DNA from 2 places in the Pseudomonas sp. TH08 genome. Region 2 is predicted to be linked to the other one. Evidence: predicted binding sites of a transcription regulator. Region 2 holds the regulator's gene; the other holds the start of a gene.
What was found. The regulator sigma-54, encoded in region 2, starts transcription at its own class of promoters, with help from an activator protein. The targets are predictions, from matches to a motif close to ANTGGCATNNANNTTGCTNT.

Region 1: a site for sigma-54 is predicted at 1,511-1,530, ahead of JFT91_RS01100 (pilin). Genes of this name have one in related genera too.

Annotation. Positions count from the first base shown of each region.
Region 1 covers NZ_JAEKEE010000001.1:226,159-232,281, reverse strand. Annotated here, with positions in the region: gene pilB (type IV-A pilus assembly ATPase PilB) at 1-1,351, opposite strand, end outside; gene JFT91_RS01100 (pilin) at 1,577-2,017, shown strand; gene JFT91_RS01095 (BON domain-containing protein) at 2,318-2,674, shown strand; gene JFT91_RS01090 (DUF2845 domain-containing protein) at 2,906-3,202, opposite strand; gene JFT91_RS01085 (DUF748 domain-containing protein) at 3,202-6,123, opposite strand, start outside.
Region 2 covers NZ_JAEKEE010000005.1:218,582-224,704, forward strand. Annotated here, with positions in the region: gene JFT91_RS24425 (ZIP family metal transporter) at 1-778, shown strand, start outside; gene JFT91_RS24430 (HPr family phosphocarrier protein) at 905-1,180, opposite strand; gene rapZ (RNase adapter RapZ) at 1,196-2,053, opposite strand; gene ptsN (PTS IIA-like nitrogen regulatory protein PtsN) at 2,056-2,520, opposite strand; gene hpf (ribosome hibernation-promoting factor, HPF/YfiA family) at 2,532-2,840, opposite strand; gene JFT91_RS24450 (RNA polymerase factor sigma-54) at 2,914-4,407, opposite strand; gene lptB (LPS export ABC transporter ATP-binding protein) at 4,595-5,320, opposite strand; gene lptA (lipopolysaccharide transport periplasmic protein LptA) at 5,320-5,868, opposite strand; gene lptC (LPS export ABC transporter periplasmic protein LptC) at 5,855-6,123, opposite strand, start outside.

The DNA.
Region 1 (6,123 bases), on a different contig from region 2:
CGATGATCAGGCTGACCGAGGTGGCAATGTTGAAGCCGGGAATGCCCATATTATGCAAGCGTGTCAGGGTTTCTGCGGCGCTGTTGGTGTGCAGGGTCGAGAGCACGAGGTGACCGGTTTGCGCCGCTTTGATGGCGATCTCGGCGGTTTCCAGATCACGGATCTCACCGACCATGATCACGTCCGGATCCTGACGCAGGAACGAGCGCAGGGCCTGAGCAAAGTCGAGTCCTTGTTTGGGATTGACGTTGACCTGGTTGATACCTTCCATGTTGATCTCTACCGGGTCTTCGGCGGTGGAGATGTTGATGTCGACGGTATTGAGAATATTAAGCCCGGTGTACAGCGACACGGTTTTCCCTGACCCGGTGGGGCCGGTGACCAGAATCATGCCTTGCGGCTGCTTGAGCGCGGCCATGTACAAATCTTTTTGCGCCGGCTCGTAACCGAGCGCATCAATGCCGATTTGCGCGCTGGACGGGTCGAGAATCCGGATCACCACTTTTTCGCCCCACAGAGTGGGCAGGGTGTTGACCCGGAAGTCGATCGACTTGCTCTTTGACAGGCGCATCTTTATTCGCCCGTCCTGCGGTTTGCGTCGCTCGGAAATGTCGAGGCTGGCCATGACTTTCAGGCGCGCAGCAATGCGCCCGGCCAGTTGAATCGGTGGTTTGGCCACCTCGCGCAGAATGCCGTCGGTGCGTACCCGCACGCGGTAGTTTTTTTCGTAGGGTTCGAAGTGCAGGTCGGAAGAGCCGCTTTTGATCGCATCCAGCAGCATCTTGTGGACGAAGCGCACCACCGGCGCATCATCGGCGTCGATGACGCCGATGGCATCCTCTCTGCCGTCGTCGATGGACTGGACATCGACACCGTCGAGGTCAACGTCGGCCATCTCCTCGAGACCACTGGCATGGGTGTCGAAGAACTTTTCGATGGCATCGGTGAGTTTGTCGTCTTCGACCAGAATGGCTTCGGTGCTCAGCCCGGTGCTGAACTGGATGTCGTTGATCGCCTGGTGATTGCTCGGATCGGATATGCCCACGAACAGTTTGTTGCCACGCCGCCACAGGGGCAGGGCGTGGTGTTGGCGCACCAGTTTTTCGCTGACCAGGCCTTTGGGCTGGGTTTCCTTGTCCAGGCAGTTGAGGTCGAGAAACGCCATGCCGAAATGCTCTGACGCGATCTCGGCCACCTGCCAGCCTTTCACCAGTTTGTTCTGCACCAGATAACTGACCAGCGACAGGCGATTGCGCTGGGCCTGTTGCCAGGCTTGTTGTGCACTTTTTTCCGTCAGCAGTTCAGCCTGCACCAATTGTTTGGCCAGACCGCTCAGAGCGATGTCATTCATGGGGATTCCGCACGCTTGCAGTTCATGACTTATAGCCTAGTCAAGTGACAGCGCCAAACACGGCGGGTACAGGTGACAAAAAGTGTCAGATAGTGCGGTTACAGGTTGTAGGAAAGGGCGGAGCGCGGTATCGGCGCCCACTGCTCAGGGCCTGAAGGCGTTGGCATGGGCTATGCTGCGTCCTTTGCAGATCATGAGATTTCGACTCATGCATGGAGCGTGTCTATGAAAAAACAACAAGGTTTTACCCTGATCGAGCTGCTGATCGTCGTCGCGATCATCGGCATTCTGGCGACGATTGCGTTGCCGCAGTACACCAAATATCAGGCGCGCTCGAAAGTGACGGCCGGCCTGGCGGAAGTCAGCGCCCTGAAAGTGCCGTTCGAGGACACCATCAACCAAGGTACCGATCCAACGCTGACGCTGGTCGCGGGTAGCGCTACCGCGACTACTTCCAACTGCACACTGGCGGCTTCGGGCACGGCTTCGACCGGTGCCGGTTCGATTACCTGCACGCTGGTTGCCGCTCCAGGGCCGGTATTGGGTAAAACGATCACGCTCACCCGTACCGGTGCTGCAACAGGCAGTACGTCGGGCGTTTGGAGCTGTGCTACGACCGTTAACGCGGACTACTCGCCAAAGGGCTGTACTGCCAGCGGTACGTAATGTCAGGTCTTGTCTGAGCAATAAATGCCCCGCAATGCGGGGCATTTTTCATTGTCTGACGCTTCACAAAAGCTTCAATAATTTCAGCGCCTTAGGAACTTTCCGAAAAACCGCAACTTGCATGTGAATTTTGCACATGTCATGCAATTTGCATGAATCCGGAAATTTGCATTATTTATAAGGTATTGATTTATAAGGATTTTATGTGTTTTAAAAAGTTGGCACAGCGTTCGCAATATATCCAGTAACCCTGCTGACAAGACACGCAGCAGACTTTCCAGAAAAACAGGAGTTACTCGTATGAAGAAGTTCGCTATCACTGCCGCTGCTGCTACCGCGCTGACCCTGACCATGGCTTCCGGTGCGTTTGCACAATCCACCCAGGCTACCCAGGCTCCAATGACTCTGGCCGCCGGTGAAATGACCAAGGCTAAAGAAACTACTTCCGATACCTGGATCACTACCAAAGTCAAAAGCGACCTGGTTACCGAAAAAGGCATCCCAGGCACCGACATCAAAGTAGAAACCAACAAAGGTGTGGTATCGCTGTCGTCGACTGTAGCTATCACCGAAGCTCAGAAAACCACCGCGGTGAACATCACCAAGAAAATCAAAGGCGTCAAAGCGGTCTCCGCTGACGGCCTGAAAGCCGAGTAAGGCATGACTTCTCGCCTGGACCGGGAGAAGGCGCGACAGACGGGCCGAGCAATACGTCTGCCGCCACTTTAGAGTTCATGCGAACGGTCACACGGAAGTGACCATTACAGGCCCCGCCATTCGTGTCGGGGCCTGTTTTATTGTGTGGAAGCAAAGATCGCAGCCTGCGGCAGCTGCTACATGGGATACGATCCCTGTAGGATCTGCCGCAGGCTGCGATCTTTTGATCTTTCAGTTACCGCGTTTGCTGTTGATCTGCCGCAGGCGATTGCCTTCAAAGCGCAGGTATTGGTACATGCCGTTGCTCGGCCCGTACGTCCACTCCTCGACCTGGAACTCTTCCCGGCGATTGGCGCTACGCTTGTAGCCCAGCACGTCGCGGCTGACTGGTTCGCCACACTTTTGCAGCACTTCGCTGGAGCGATCGCCGAGGCTGATCAATTGGCTGCCACAGCGCAGCGTGTCGGACGCCACGGCATGGCCGGCAGCGAAGCTCAGTGTCAGCGCGGCCAGCCATTGGCGCTTCATCACTCGGCATCCAGGTGCATTTGTGTCACTACACGACCATCGCTTTCAGACTCGCCAAGGTTGGCGTCGATGAAATACACGCGGTCGTCCGCCAACTGGCCTTTGTCGACCAGATAGTCCTTGATGCTGCTGGCGCGATCCTGACCCAACTGACGCAGCAATACATCGCTGCCGCTCCAGAAGCTGATCACGCCTGCGCGCATTTTCGCCGTGCGTTCTTCCTTGCCCAGATCCTTCCATTCGGCCGGAGGCTGAGTTTTCAGGCGGGTGCGGTAGATGCCTTCAAGCAGCGGGCCTTTTTCGCCGTCCGGCACCTGCAGCAACGATGCCTGGGCCGGCACCTTGTCGCCGCGACGCTGGAGCATCTTGTAGTAGTTGTACTGATATTCACGTTCCAGACGCTGTTCGGCGAGCAATGGGCCGTCGCTGCTTTTCGCGGCAGTGCCTTCGATTTCCAGGCGCAGGGCCGGACGTGCCTTGAGCGCTTGGGACAACTTGTCCAGCGCACCTTGGGCATCCTTGCTCAAGTCACTTGAGCCAGGCGCGAAGGACACCGTCCCGAGGTCTTCGGAACCGCCGCCGCTAATCAGTCCGCCAATCAGTTTGAATGGGGCGGCTGCAGCTTTGACGATGAGGTTGCGCAGGGTCTGCCAGACAATCGGCATCACGCTGAACTGCGGGTTGTTCAAGTCGCCGGTCACCGGCAGTTCGATGGAGATCTTGCCGTCGACGTCCTTGAGCAAGGCGATCGCCAGTTTCAGCGGCAAGCTGACGGCATCCGGGCTGTCGACTTTCTCGCCGAGTTGCAGTTGCTCGACCACCACTTTGTTCTCGGCTTTGAGCTGGCCCTTGGTGATCAGGTAATGCAGGTCGAGATTGAGCCGGCCCTTGCGGATGCGGTAACCGGCGAACTTGCCGGAATAGGGCGTCAGGGTGGTCAGTTCGACCCGTTTGAAACTGGTGGTGATATCGAGGCTGGCCATCGGGTCGAATGGATTGACCGCGCCCTTGATGGTCACTGGTGCATAGCGGTCGACCTTGCCATTGATGTCGACGCTGGCTGGTTTCGTCTGACGACTGTCGATGGTGCCGATCTGGCCGTTAAGTTGCTGGACGGCGGTGGCGAAGTTCGGCGTCAGGCTGAAGTCGGCGAAGTTGGCGGAACCGTCATTGATGGCGATGCCGCCGATGTGAATGCCCAACGGCTTGTCTTTGCTGGCCGGTTTGGCCGCGGCGGTTTTTGCTCCGCTGTCGGCAGGCTGTGGAATCAGCAGGTCATCGATGTTGGTGGTGCGGTCATCGTTGATCATGAAGCGCACATACGGCTGGAACAGGTTGACCTTGTCGATCGACAGGCTGTCGCCGTGCTGATAGTTCAGGCCTTCCACCACCACTTGCTGCCATTTGAGGAAGTCGCGGGTTTTCAGGGTGTCGAGGGTGTGCAGTTGATCGATCTGCGCACGTCCGGTCACGCTGAGGGCCAGCGGCGCGGTACTTTTCAGATTGACCTTGAGGTCACTGCCCAGCATGCCGCTGCGCAGTTCGAGGCGAATGAACGGATTGATGTACGACTGTGCGACACGCAGGTCGATGTCCTGGGTTTTGACGTTGAGCTGAGCGTTGACCGGGGCGAGGTTGACCGTGCCATCGGCGCTGATCTTGCCTTGCTTGCCCAGCCCGCTGTCGAGCTTGAGCTTGAAGGGCGAGCCGTTGAGGCTGTCGAAATCCTGCAGGTTGACGTTCAGCGGGGTGATGTCCAGCGCGACTGCAGGCGTTGCCGAACGGTCGGCGAGATGCACGGTGTAGTTGCGCAATTGCACGTCTTTGAGCAGCACTTGCCAGGGTTTGCTCGGCGCCGTCGGTTCAGCTTTCGGCGAGTCTGCGGCCGCTGGAGTACTGGCTGGTTCGGCGGCGGCTTTGGCTGCCGGTTTCGACGGTTGACTGGCGAACAGTTTTTGCCAGTCCAGTTGGCCGTCGGCTTCAAGCGCGGCCCAGGTTTCGAGCTTCTGGCTACGGATCTTGCCGACCACCACTTGTTGTTTGGCCAGATCAACGCTGGTTTCGCTGACATCGAGGCGTTCGAGTTTCGCCAGTGGGCGACCGTCCGGCGCCTTGATCGCGAAAGGCGCAATGCTCACCGCGACGTTATTGAGCAGCAGTTCGGTTTCTTTCGACAGATTGAGTTTGTATTCGGTGCTGAGGCTGATCACGCCGTCTTCGAGCACCAATGGCACAGAATCACGCACGTAAGGCCAGAAAGCTTTCATCCTGCCGTCGGTAACTTTCAGCGTGCCTTCGGAGGTGAACGGGATCAGGCTGAAGTTGCCTTTCCAGTCGATCTGCCCACCCGCCGGACCGGCGGCGACCAGCGTCATATCGGCGCTGTCTTCGGGCAGGGTGCTGAGGTTTTTCAACTCGAAATCGAGTTTGTCGTAAAGGAATTCGATCGGCTCGCTTGGCCGTGCATCCTGGAAGTGCAGCATGCCGCCGGCCAGTTTGATGCGATCAATGCGCAGCGGGAAAGGTTTGGCGTTCGGATCGGTCGGGGTCGGCTCGCTGGCTGGAAGCTTGAACAGGCTTAGCAGGTTGAGCTTGCCGTCTTTGCCAAAGACGATTTCGGTTTTGGATTTTTCCAGTTCGATATCGGACAGGTGCAGGGCTTTTGTCCACAGGCTGTCGAGTTGCAGGTTGGCGTACAGTCGCTCGAAACCGACCTGTTCCTTACCCGGCTCGCCAATGACCAGCCCCCACAGCGTGACTTCAAGGCTGAACGGGTTGAGCTCGATACGCTGCAGATGCGCGGGCACCGTCGCGTAATTGGCCAGTTGCTGGTTGGCTATGCGCAGGGCGATGCCCGGCAAAATCAGAAACCCCAGCAGGCTGTAAAGGGCCAGAGCAGTCAACAAGGCGCCTATCGCGCG
Region 2 (6,123 bases):
TCTGGAGCCGAGACTGTCGCGGGCGTTGCAAGGCGGGGCGATCTGCGCCCTCGGCACGGCGCTCGGCGCTGTGCCGGTGCTGGTCATTCGGCGCATGCCGCAAGCACTCAGCGATACCTTGTTGGGCTTTGGTGCCGGGGTGATGCTGGCAGCGACCGCGTTTTCGCTGATCGTACCGGGTATCGCCGCCGCCGAAAGCCTGGGTCTGACGGCGTGGGGTTCCAGTGGCCTGATCTGCTTCGGCATCATGCTGGGGGCATTCGGTCTCTATCTGGTTGACCGCAAGCTGTCGGGCGCCTCGCCGGAAATGCTTGTCGGTACGCTCGAGCACCCGGTTATTCCGCCGCGGATCTGGTTATTTGTGTTCGCCATCATTGCCCATAACATCCCTGAAGGCATGGCTGTCGGCGTTTCTGCCGGCGGCGGCATGCCCGACGCGGACAGTCTGGCGATGGGCATTGCCCTGCAGGATGTGCCGGAAGGTCTGGTGATTGCGCTGGTGTTGGCCGGGGCGGGAATGTCGCGGGTCAAGGCGTTCCTGATCGGGGCGGCATCAGGCTTGGTCGAGCCGGTGTTTGCGCTGTTGTGTGCATGGCTGGTCAGCCTGGCGCAGGTGTTGTTGCCATTGGGTCTGGCGTTGGCGGCGGGGGCGATGTTGCTGGTGGTGACCCACGAAGTCATCCCGGAGTCGCGACGCAATGGTCATGACAAATTAGCCAGTCTTGGGCTGTTGATCGGGTTTTGTCTGATGATGGTGATGGATACCGCGTTGGGTTGAGTTGAATTGTGGCGAGGGAGCTTGCTCCCGCTGGGCTACGAAGCGGCCCCATTAGCCATCTGCCAGTTGCACCGCATTGACGACTGCTACGCAGCCGAGCGGGAGCAAGCTCCTCGCCACAGGCGATCAGCCGCCTTCGCCAAAATAGTCGTTGATCAGATTCACCAATGCCTGCAAGGCTTCGTCAGCCTGCTCACCTTCAGTGCTCAGATAAATTTTCGTGCCCTTGCCAGCGGCGAGCATCATCATCGCCATGATGCTTTTACCGTCGACCGTGGTCTCCGGCGTACGGCCCACTCTGATTGTGCAATCCGGAAACTGCCCGGCAACGCCAACAAACTTGGCCGACGCGCGGGCATGCAAACCCAGTTTATTGATGATTTCGATTTCCAGAGCAGGCATCGCGGTGTGAATCCTTTAAGTGAGGTCGCGGTGGCGAACCTGGACGTTCTTCAGGGTTTTCTGCAGGGCCTGACCCAAGCGTTCGGTCAGGTAGACGGAGCGGTGGTGCCCGCCGGTGCAGCCAATGGCGATGGTGACGTAAGCACGGTTGCTCGCCGCAAAGCGTGGTAGCCACTTGTGCAGGTAGGTGAAGATGTCCTGGAACATTTCTTCGACCTCCGGCTGCGCCGCCAGATAGTCGGCCACTGGCGCATCAAGCCCCGATTGCGCTCGCAGTTCCGGCTTCCAGTAAGGGTTGGGCAGGCAGCGCACGTCGAACACCAGATCCGCGTCCACCGGCATGCCGCGTTTGAAGCCGAATGACTCGACCAGAAACGCCGTGCCGGGCTCAGGCTGATTCAGCAGCCGCAGCTTGATGGTATCGCGCAACTGGTACAGGTTCAGACTGGTGGTGTTGATCTTCAGATCGGCGAGGTCGGCGATGGGGCCGAGCAGGGCTGTTTCATCTTGAATCGCTTCGGCCAGCGAGCGGTTGGCGTTGCTCAGCGGGTGGCGACGGCGAGTCTCGGAAAAACGCTTGAGCAGGGTTTCTTCATCAGCATCCAGATACAGGACATCGCACTGGATGTGTTTGCTGCGGACATCTTCAAGCAGCTCGGGAAACCGTGTCAGATGGCTTGGCAGGTTGCGCGCATCAATCGACACGGCCACCAGCGGTTGCGCCAGCTCAGTGTGGATCAGGGCACGTTCGGCCAATTCCGGCAGCAAGCCGGCGGGCAGGTTGTCGATGCAGTAATAGCCGTTGTCCTCAAGGACATCCAGGGCGGTACTTTTACCCGAGCCGGAACGGCCGCTGACAATGATCAAGCGCATGATTACTGCCCGTTTTGCTCGTCCAGTACGACCTGGTACAAGGCTTCGTTGCTCGCAGCGCTGCGCAGTTTATCGCGTACGTCCTTGCGATCGAGCATGCTGGCGATCTGACGCAGCAACTCCAGGTGCGCATCGGTGGCGGCTTCCGGGACCAGCAATACGAACAGCAGGTCAACCGGCGCGCCGTCGATGGCGTCGAAATCGATCGGCGCTTCAAGGTGCATCAAGGCGCTGATAGGCGACTGGCAACCCTTGAGGCGGCAGTGAGGAATGGCGATGCCGTTGCCAAAACCGGTGGAACCGAGTTTTTCACGGGCGATCAGGGCCTCGAAGACATCTTGCATCTCCAGATCCGGCACTTCGCGGGCGATCAGGTTGGCAATTTGTTCGAGGGCTTTCTTTTTACTGCCGCCCGGCACGTTCACGAGGGAACGGCCGGGGGTCAGGATACTTTCAAGTCGGATCATGGAGTGGGGGGTTATCGACCGGTGGCGCCCTGGAGCAGGCTCTGGGTCTTTTCCTTATGCTTTTTGAGTTGACGGTCCAGCTTGTCGGTCAGTGAGTCGATCGCCGCGTACATATCGGTATCTTCCGCATTGGCGACCACTTCGCTGCCGGGTATATGCAAGGTGGCTTCGATTTTCTGCTTCAGCTTTTCGACGCACATCGTGACTTGCACGTTGGTGATCTTGTCGAAATGTCGTTCCAGTCGTTGGAGTTTTTCCTCGATGTAGGAACGCAGAGGTTGGGTCACTTCCAGTTGGTGTCCACTGATGTTGACTTGCATACAGCTTCTCCTTCGTTGCCAGTGCATAAAGCGGCAGGCTGGATAGCCTGCCACTGGAACGCTGTAACGTGGCTTACATCAACCGCTTGCGTTCGCTCGAAGGCGCGATCCCTAAGGATTCGCGGTACTTGGCGACGGTGCGGCGAGCCACCTGAATGCCTTGTGCCTCCAGTAAACCAGCGATCTTGCTGTCACTCAACGGCTTTTTCTGATTTTCCGCCGCAACCAGTTTTTTGATGATCGCGCGGATCGCCGTGGACGAGCATTCACCGCCTTCGGAGGTGCTGACGTGGCTGGAGAAAAAGTATTTCAGTTCATAAATACCGCGCGGGGTATGCATGAATTTCTGCGTGGTCACCCGGGAGATCGTCGATTCATGCATGCCCACCGCTTCAGCGATGTCGTGCAGAACCAGCGGCTTCATGGCTTCGTCGCCGTACTCCAGAAAACCGCGCTGATGCTCGACGATCTGGGTGGCTACTTTCATCAGGGTTTCGTTGCGGCTTTGCAGGCTCTTGATGAACCAGCGAGCTTCCTGCAACTGATTGCGCATGAAGGTGTTGTCGGCGCTGGTGTCGGCGCGGCGGACAAAACCGGCGTACTGCGCGTTGACCCGCAGGCGTGGCACCGATTCCTGATTCAGCTCGACCAGCCAGCGCTCGTTGTCCTTGCGCACGATAACGTCAGGGACGACGTACTCGGCTTCGGTGGATTCGATCTGCGAGCCCGGACGCGGATTGAGACTTTGCACCAGTTCGATGACCTGGCGCAGTTCGTCTTCCTTGAGTTTCATGCGGCGCATCAACTGGCTGTAATCGCGGCTGCCCAGCAAGTCGATGTAATCGCTGACCAGGCGTTTGGCTTCCGCCAGCCAAGGAGTCTTGGCCGAGAGTTGGCGCAATTGCAACAACAGGCATTCGCTGAGATTGCGCGCGCCGATGCCGGCCGGTTCGAATTGCTGGATGCGGTGCAGCACGGCTTCGATTTCGTCCAGCTCGATGTCCAGTTCCGGATCGAACGCTTCGAGGATCTCTTCGAGAGTTTCGTCCAGATAGCCCTGATTGTTGATGCAATCGATCAGGGTCACGGCGATCAGGCGATCTGTGTCGGACATCGGTGCGAGGTTCAGTTGCCAGAGCAGATGGCTTTGCAGGCTTTCGCCGGCGGAGGTGCGGGTGGTGAAGTCCCACTCGTCATCGTCGCTGCTGGGCAGGCTGCTGGCGCTGGTCTGGTAGACGTCTTCCCAGGCGGTGTCGACCGGCAGTTCGTTGGGGATGCGCTCGCTCCAGTCGCCGTCCTCAAGGTTGTCCACCGTCGGTGCGGTTTCCTGATAGGAGGGTTCCTGGATCTCAGTGTTGGGCTTCTGTTCGGTGTTGTCGGCCAGAGGATCGGAGTTGTCGAAGTCTTCGCCTTCTTCCTGGCGTTCGAGCATCGGATTGGATTCCAGAGCCTCCTGGATTTCCTGTTGCAGATCCAGGGTCGACAATTGGAGCAGGCGGATGGCCTGTTGCAGCTGCGGTGTCATCGTCAGCTGCTGGCCCATTCTCAAGACTAGCGATGGTTTCATGGCAGGGGCTTAACACCTTATTCGCCGGCGCTATGCGCCATCCACTACAGGGCGCCGAAGCGCCAAACTTAAGCAAATTATATGCCTGAAACTGAAGTGTTTGCCTAGAGCGCTGTAACAATTAAAGCGTATTAAATTGCGCTTGAACCGATACAGCGCCCCGGCGGCGCACCGGGCACTGTCGCGCTTAGAGGCGGAACTCGTGACCCAGATACACTTCCTTGACCAGATCGTTGGCGAGGATGGTCTCGGCGTCACCTTCGGCGATCAGTTGGCCGTCGTTGACGATGTAAGCGGTTTCGCAGATATCCAGTGTCTCGCGCACGTTGTGGTCGGTGATCAGTACACCGATGCCCTTGGCCTTGAGATGGTGGATGATCTGCTTGATGTCGCCGACCGAGATCGGATCGACACCGGCGAACGGTTCGTCGAGCAGGATGAATTTCGGTGCAGTGGCCAGCGCGCGGGCGATTTCCACACGGCGGCGCTCACCACCGGACAGGCTCATGCCGAGGTTGTCGCGGATGTGTGTGATGTGGAATTCCTGCAGCAGGCTTTCCAGTTCCTTGCGACGGCCGGCCTTGTCGAGCTCCTGACGGGTTTCGAGGATGGCCATGATGTTGTCGGCTACCGACAGTTTGCGGAAGATCGACGCTTCTTGCGGCAGATAGCCGATGCCGGCCTTGGCGCGGCCGTGCATTGGCTGGTGGCTGACGTCCAGATCATCGATCAGTACGCGACCCTGATCAGCCTGGACCAGGCCAACGATCATGTAGAAGCAGGTGGTCTTGCCGGCGCCGTTAGGGCCCAGCAGACCGACGATCTGACCGCTGTCGATGGACAGGCTGACATCACGCACGACCTGACGACTTTTATACGCCTTGGCCAGATGCTGAGCTTTCAGAGTTGCCATTACGGGGCCTTTTTCTGGTCGTTTTTCGGCTTCGGCTGAATCACCATGTCAATGCGCGGACGCGCTTCGGTGACTTTGCTGCCGGTAGCGCGGCCAGCGCTGGCCAGTTTTTTCACCGTGTCGTAGACGATTTTCTCGCCTTGGGTCACGTTGTTGTCCTTGTCGACAACTTTGGCCTTGTCGATCAGCACGACGCGGTTTTGCGCGGCATGGTACTGGATGGTGACACCCCAGCCTTGAACCGGTTTGGTATCGCCAGCCGTTTGCAACTGCTCGAAGTAAGCCAGGTTGCCCACCGAGGTCACCACGTCGATATCACCTGCCGGGGTGCGGGTGATGGTCACGGTATTACCGGTCACCTTCATCGAACCCTGAGTGATGATCACGTCACCCTTATAGGTGGCAACGCCATTCTTGTCGTCCAGCTGGGCATCGTCGGCCTGAATGCGGATTGGCTGCTCTTGATCGTTCGGCAGAGCCCAGGCGCTCACGCTTCCCAGTGCTGCGCCCAGACTGAGCAAAATAGGGAGGGTTTTAACGAGCCTCATACTGTCCTCTTACGTTCGATAGCAGGTGTATCCTGCTGTCCTTCAGATACGCTTTCATTCCAACGCCAGTCGATACACCGCCAGCGCCGTCGATTCTAACGGGTTGCTCGGTCTGCGCATATTGCTCCTGTGGGAACACTGTCATGCGCGTAGAGGTCACCAACAGATCACGCTTCTTTTCATCGGTGCGTTTGATACGCACCGAATCGATCAATTCAACCTGAGTGCCGCCCGAGTTCACTTCGCCGCGTTCAC